Regions from separate parts of the Marinobacterium sp. xm-a-127 genome, predicted to be linked through region 1. Evidence: predicted binding sites of a transcription regulator. Region 1 holds the regulator's gene; the other holds the start of a gene.
The links. The regulator FNR, encoded in region 1, switches genes on or off when oxygen is low (the NO sensors DNR and NnrR bind a similar motif). The targets are predictions, from matches to a motif close to TTGATNTANATCAA.
Positions count from the first base shown of each region.

Region 1 (3,429 bases):
ACTGGGCTTTCGCTCAATCAACGTTGATCTAATCTATGGCTTGCCGCTGCAAACTGAAGAGAGCTTTGCCGAGACCTTGGACCGAATTCTAGAGCTACGACCCGATCGTCTCTCGGTATTTAACTATGCTCACCTACCCGAGCGCTTTAAACCACAGCGTCGTATCAATGCCGATGAGTTACCCGACGCGCTCACTAAACTTGCGATTCACCATCAAAGTATTGAGAAGCTGACGGCAGCGGGCTACCGCAACATTGGTATGGATCACTTTGCTCTGCCAGACGACACACTGACACAACACCAAGATGATGGAACGCTGCACCGTAACTTCCAGGGCTATACCACTCACTCACAGTGTGACTTGATTGGTTTGGGCGTCTCATCGATTAGTCAGATTGGCGATTACTACCTACAGAACAGCCCTAACATTGAGCGCTACACGCAAGATATTGAATCTCAGGGCTCAGCATTAACCAAAGAGTACTGCCTCAATGAGGATGACAAAATTCGCAGAGCGGTGATTACCCGCCTGATCTGTGACTTCCAACTCGATTTTGCCGATCAATCCAAAGCGCTCAATATCGACTTTAAAGAGTATTTTGCTAACGAATTAAAACTGCTTGAGCCGATGGCACAGGATGGCCTGATTCATTTAAGAGAGGATGGAATGGATGTCACCGCCGCTGGGCGTTTGTTGATTCGTCGAATCTGCATGACCTTTGATGCCTATATCGATCACTCAGAACAGCGATTTTCTAAAATCATCTAATCCGATTTTGCACAGTAAATTTCACTAAAAGTGGACCGTTAAAAAGTCCACTTTTTTATCTAAATTGACTTGGGTCAATAAAGCGCTTTTGGATATACTGTCAGGCAACTAAGGAGCCCTTATGTCTGACACCAAAAACATCAAACTCGCCAGCATCGGCCAGGTAAGCTGTAACACCTGCAGCTTGAGTACACTCTGCTTGCCTGTCTCTCTAAACGACGAAGAGGCGCTTCGCCTCGACGATATCGTTGATAAGAGCAAACCACTTCACAAGGGCGACTTCCTGTTTAGACAGGGTGAAGAGTTCACGTCACTGTTCGCCATTCGTGCGGGGTCGTTAAAAACTTACTCTGTAAACCCTGAGGGAGAAGAGCAGATCAACGGTTTCTACTTCCCAGGTGAACTGGTTGGCCTAGCCGGATTCGATTCAGGCAGCTACCCAATGTCGGCTAAGATGCTTGAGACGACCACTGTCTGTGAGATCCCTTTCTCACGCTTGGACGATCTGGCAGGTCAAATGCCAGAGCTGCGTCGTTCTGTGATGCGCTCTATGAGCCACGAGATCAGCGATGACCAACAGATGATGATGCTGCTCTCTAAAAAGACGGCTGAACAACGTATCGCAACCTTTATTTTCAAGCTGTCGCAACGTTATGCCCTGCGTGGCTACTCTGCACAATCCTTCCGACTTTCGATGTCACGTAACGAAATAGGCAACTACCTTGGCCTAGCGGTCGAGACGGTCAGTCGAATCTTTACACGCTTCTCTTCACAAGAGCTGATTCGTGTTGAAGGTAAAGAGCTGGAAATTCTTGATCAAGCAGCGCTGCTGGATGCGGCTGGTGAAGCACCCAGCCCAGAGTGCAATCAACACCACGGTTAAATAAGGATCTTTAATGTCTTACGACGAGCACTATGTAAAATCGGTTGTCCGCTCTATTCCAGATTGGCCAGAGCCTGGCATTCTGTTCCGTGATATTACGCCGATTTTTCAAGATCCACGTGCCTCTCGCATGGTCGCAAACGCCTTTATTGATCGTTACATGCAGATGGATATTACCCACATAGCCTGTATCGATGCTCGAGGTTTTCTATTTGGTGCGATTATTGCGCACCAGCTGAACAAGCCTCTGATTTTGGTTCGTAAAAAAGGCAAGTTGCCCGGTGAAACGATTCACCAAGACTATACGCTAGAGTACGGCACAGCCTCCGTGGAGATTCAGAAGGATGCCGTTACCGCTGGCGACAAAGTGGTATTGATCGATGACCTTATTGCCACTGGGGGCACAGCACTGGCGGCCTGCACACTGATCAACGGTCTAGGGGCTAGCGTTGTTGAGGTAGCAGCGCTGATTGACCTGCCAGACCTTAACGGATCACAAAAAATCCAAGACACCGGCGTCCCCGTATACTGCTTACTGGCCTACGACGGTCTCTAATAGAAACCGAGGTTTAGCCACCTCGGTTTTTTTATACCTAGAAACGATAAAAATTTTAAGTTTAATGGAGTTTTAAATGCTTCGACTATCGACCACCCTACTCGCTGCATCACTTATGGCAGCAACTGCACAGGCTGAACAGGTTCAGATTCCTTTTGAGGGTTTAACACTCAACGGCAATCTTGAACTGGCTGCTGATAAATCCTTAGCAGACGGTGTCCTAATGCTGACGCACGGCACCCTGGCTCACAACGAGATGGAGATCATCAGCTACGTGCAGGAACAGATGGTCGATTACGGCATCTCTACTTTAGCCATCAACCTAAGTTATGGATTGGATAACCGCGAATCAGCGATGTACGACTGTACCGTTCCGGCTCAACACACCATGCAGCAAGCACTGGCTGAAATGGATGCTTGGCAGACTTGGCTGGATGGACAGGGCGCAGGCGATCGTTGGGTAATGGGTCACTCACGTGGCGGCAACCAGACGGCTCAATTTGCTGCAGCTAACCAAGATAAGATCAAAGGCCAAGTTCTATTAGCACCTGCAACTTGGGACTACGGCAAGACGTTAGAGGGTTATGGCAAACGCTATGAAACGCCCATCGAGCCGATTCTAGAGAAAGCTAAGGGCATGGACCCTAAAGCGATAATCGATGGCATCAGCGTCATCTACTGTGAGAACAGCGGTGCGTCGGCTGAAGCCGTCCTAAGCTACTACGGCAACTACCCAGAGTACGACACACCCACAGTGTTAAAAGAGACGAACATCCCTACTCTAGTCATCGCAGGCAGCTTGGATACCGTGGTTGCAGATCTTCCTGAAAAGATGGAAAGTATCGACAAAGAGAACATTGAACTAGTAGTCGTTGAGGATGCAGATCACTTCTTCTTAGATCTGTTTGCCGACGAGGCGGTGGAATATGCGGTCGATTTTATCGAAAACCTGTAGCGCACTTCTTCTCAGCTTGGGCCTTATGATAAGCGCCCAAGCCGAGGTAAAGCTTGAGACAGCTACGGATCTTCAGTCGCTTGGTAAAGCGAACCCTAACGAAGTAATTGTTCTGTTGGTCTCTCAGGATGGCTGTGCCTTCTGTGTTACCGTCAAAGAGGATTTCCTAAAACCTCTTTTACAAACGAACGATGCACCCCCTATTCAGGTACTGGATCTGAGCAACCCTACTCCCGTTATCAACTTTGATGGCTCAACGGGCTCGG
Region 1 covers NZ_WBYH01000002.1:82,002-85,430, forward strand. Annotated here, with positions in the region: gene hemN (oxygen-independent coproporphyrinogen III oxidase) at 1-769, shown strand, start outside; gene fnr (fumarate/nitrate reduction transcriptional regulator Fnr) at 891-1,652, shown strand; gene XMA127_RS04535 (adenine phosphoribosyltransferase) at 1,666-2,208, shown strand; gene XMA127_RS04540 (alpha/beta hydrolase) at 2,285-3,163, shown strand; gene XMA127_RS04545 (thioredoxin fold domain-containing protein) at 3,189-3,429, shown strand, end outside.

Region 2 (3,429 bases), on a different contig from region 1:
AATCGGATGTGAGGGAACCCCAGCCACATCACGAAGTGCGTATAAAGAGTCTACATTCATCGTGATACTCCTTAGTGAGACTGAGACACAGTGATCGGATTACCCTGATCAGCCGCGACAGCAATAGATTGATCTTTCAACTGACGAATAAAGCTAGCCAAGGCCACTGCTTCATCTTGTTGAAGTGGAATTTGTGGCATATAGAGCGTTGTACCACTCGACAGTGCCGCTCTTAAGTAGGCCGCAATATCCGACTCGCTAGAGTCGTCACCAAAGTAATTTGCCAGTGGGCGAATCCCTGTATCGGTCAGTGAGTGGCAGTTTGAACAGGTGTTCAACGCCAGAGCTTGACCAACCGCCTCTTTATTAGAGTCAGTCACCGTGCGCAGCTCCTCGGGAAGGAAGATCAGAGCGTTAGTGAAGCCATGCTCTTCAATGGTTGGGATTTCACTTTGAATGCCAAGCCCCGGAACATCACGACCAATAACCTGGTTAGAGTAGACGTATCCACCTGCAACATAAGGCTTACGAATCGACTCACGCGCAACCTCTTCTGGCCAAAGTCCGAACACCAAAATGACGACCGTCATGACGCCCGCAATGGCTGGTTTTAGCAGCTTTGGTGCGGCCAGAGTGGCTGCGAAATAGGCCATGATGCCGCCCATTACAGAGATTAGAGCGGGTGTGAAGTACTCCGGTAGACGATTCTCCATCACCAATTCAGCGGTCGCTGGAATCGTTGATAGGTACCATTTGAATAGACCAAGACCGGCTGCAGTCGCAACCAAACCTAGAATCGCCAGACGACGAACCATCTCTTTGCGGAAATCGATATCTTTAATTGAAGAGGCAACAATGCCTCCGACTACCGCTGTCATGGTGAACATAAACGCCGTTCGCATAGCCAATTGCGCAAAGGTGTTGGCGCCATAGAAACCGTTCAAGTAACCGCCTTCGGTGTACCAGTTTTCATTACCAGGCATCAGCATGAACGACAGAATACCGATAATGATTAGCATGGTTGTGTAAGAGGCTAGGCCAAAGATGATACTGATGCGCAGGTGTGTTTTCTGATCCACCTTATTCACCAAGTAGACGATCATGTAAACGCCGATGACTTCGATGACAAAGAAGACCCACTCGGTTGCCCACTTCCAGACAAAGCTATGAATCAGTGCAGAGATACCACGCGGACTGCCGACCGTGATTGAGAACCAGATGCCTGGCCCGGTAATCGAACCTAATACATAGGAGAAAACCAAAAGAAACAGGCCGTAACGACGAATGTAGTCGAGAAGCTCTGGGCGGTTCTTACGGTAAGCGACCACCGCAAGGTAAGAGAAGACCAGTGCTGCACCCACTGATGTGTGTGAAAACAGAACGTGTATGGTCGCAATGATACCGATGATCCAACCTGAACCGAGTGTCGGTTCAAACCAGATTGGATAGAGTCCTAGCATCTCCATTGAATAATTCCCCTTGAAGACGATACGTTTTGGGGAGTACCTCCCCGCTTAATGGTCGAGTCATCTCGACCAGCTTGGCGAGCAGTATCTATTCATGCAGAGATCGTCGCATTGAGAATCCGCAACCGGATTTATAGGTTTTTGCGATAAATCAAAAGAGGGTAAATAATATGTATATTAGGTATTGCTAATTTAGCTACACTCTAATATATTAGAAAAATCTAATATATTATGGTTTAACTAATTAGGAGATCTCCCATGTTTAGAAGAGACTCAACTCAGCCTTGGCATCCAAGCTTTTTCCTAGCGGCACTTGGCGCTGGCGGCATGTCTGTCGCGTTCTTTATGTATTTAATGTGGATGGTGCCTCATAAGGGTTACCCGATGCCGACTTGGGAACATTGGACGACTGCCTGGAGTGCAGACATTGCCAGTGGTATCCCAATGCCGTTAATTATTGGCTTTGCGATTGCCGGTGTTGTTATTTTTGGCTTGTTGCACATTGCGCTGTTGGTTTGGAATATCCGCGAATACAACGCAGTCAAAGGCACTGACGCCCACGAGAAGATTTTGAACTCACCCGCTGAAGTTCAAATGATGGCCTTGCCTCTGACCTTCTCCATGACAGTGAACGTGATGTTTGTATCGGGTGCGCTATTTGTTCCGGGTCTATGGACGATTATTGAGTGGATGTTCCCAGGGGCACTGTTAGCCTTTTTGATCATCGGTTACTACGCGCTAAAAATGTACGGACGTTACCTTGGTCGTATGTTGACGCAGGGGGGATATCGCAGTGAAGAGCACAACCACCTTTCACCTCTAATGGCTGCATTTACCTTCTCAATGTTATCGGTTGGCTTTGCAGCGCCTGCAGCGATGTCGCACATCCCAGTTGTTATTACGATTGCCTCAGTGTTCTCGTACCTGTTCCTAATTGCCGCTGTATTGGTTGTTCTGGTCGTTCTGGTGTCGGGCGTCAATGCGATGATGCAGCACGGCCTTCAGGAGCAAGCGACCCCAAGTTTATGGATGTTGGTACCAATTGTGACACTGCTCGGTATTGAGTGGTTACGTATGGAGCACGGTATTGCCCACCTAACCGGTGGTGCATTGGATGCTGGCGATAACTTCCAAATGATGACGTTGATGGTTACTCTGCAAGCCGTGATCTTGATGGTTGGATACCGCGTGATGAAGCTAAACGGTTACCTAGACAAGTATCTGCATGGTGGCGAGCACAGCCCAGTGGCCTTTGGCCTTGTCTGTCCTGGCGTTGCCTTCTTTGTACTCAACCTTTTCTGGTGGCACGTTGCGATTGTCGGCACCGGTATTGTCGCTAAGTTTGGCTTAGTCTACTGGTTGGGTATCGGGGTTATGTTCTTGATTCAGGCCGCGACGATTTATGCGATTGTCCGCCTTACAAAGAACATGCTTCGCCACCCAGAGTTGGTGGTTGAACCTGCAGTATAAACAGTAGGAGCGATCTCGATGAGGTCGCGATTAACTGAAAAACCCCATGAAATGTCGTTATTTCATGGGGTTTTTAGTTTACGGCTCCGCAATATCAATCAGCTCCTTAAACGTGTTCTCGATAAACTCTTTGCTGACGTTTTGCGTGATAAACACTAATCGTGTTCGCTGATCATCGTTTGGCCAGGCTGGTAGAGGAACTGGTGGGTGAAACAGTTGCTGTACCCCATGAATGACCAAGGGTTCTTCAACGCCTTCAATATTTAATAGGCCTTTGATACGTAGGATGTTGCTGCCGACTAGACTCATCAATAACTGCATCCAATCTTGAAGCGCCTCTTTGCTAATCGGCTTTTCAACGGTCAGGCAGAAGGATTCGATGTTGTCACCATGACGCTGGGCATGGTCGTGATCGCAGCCATGCTGATGGCAATCATGGTCATGGTGGTGATCATGTTGTTCCGCATAGGCCTCCTCTTGTAACCAGGCCTCT
Region 2 covers NZ_WBYH01000006.1:21,141-24,569, reverse strand. Annotated here, with positions in the region: gene XMA127_RS10385 (hypothetical protein) at 1-60, opposite strand, end outside; gene XMA127_RS10380 (cytochrome ubiquinol oxidase subunit I) at 72-1,466, opposite strand; gene XMA127_RS10375 (hypothetical protein) at 1,725-2,936, shown strand; gene XMA127_RS10370 (GTP-binding protein) at 3,015-3,429, opposite strand, start outside.
Region 2: a site for FNR is predicted at 1,608-1,621, ahead of XMA127_RS10380 (cytochrome ubiquinol oxidase subunit I). Genes of this name have one in related genera too.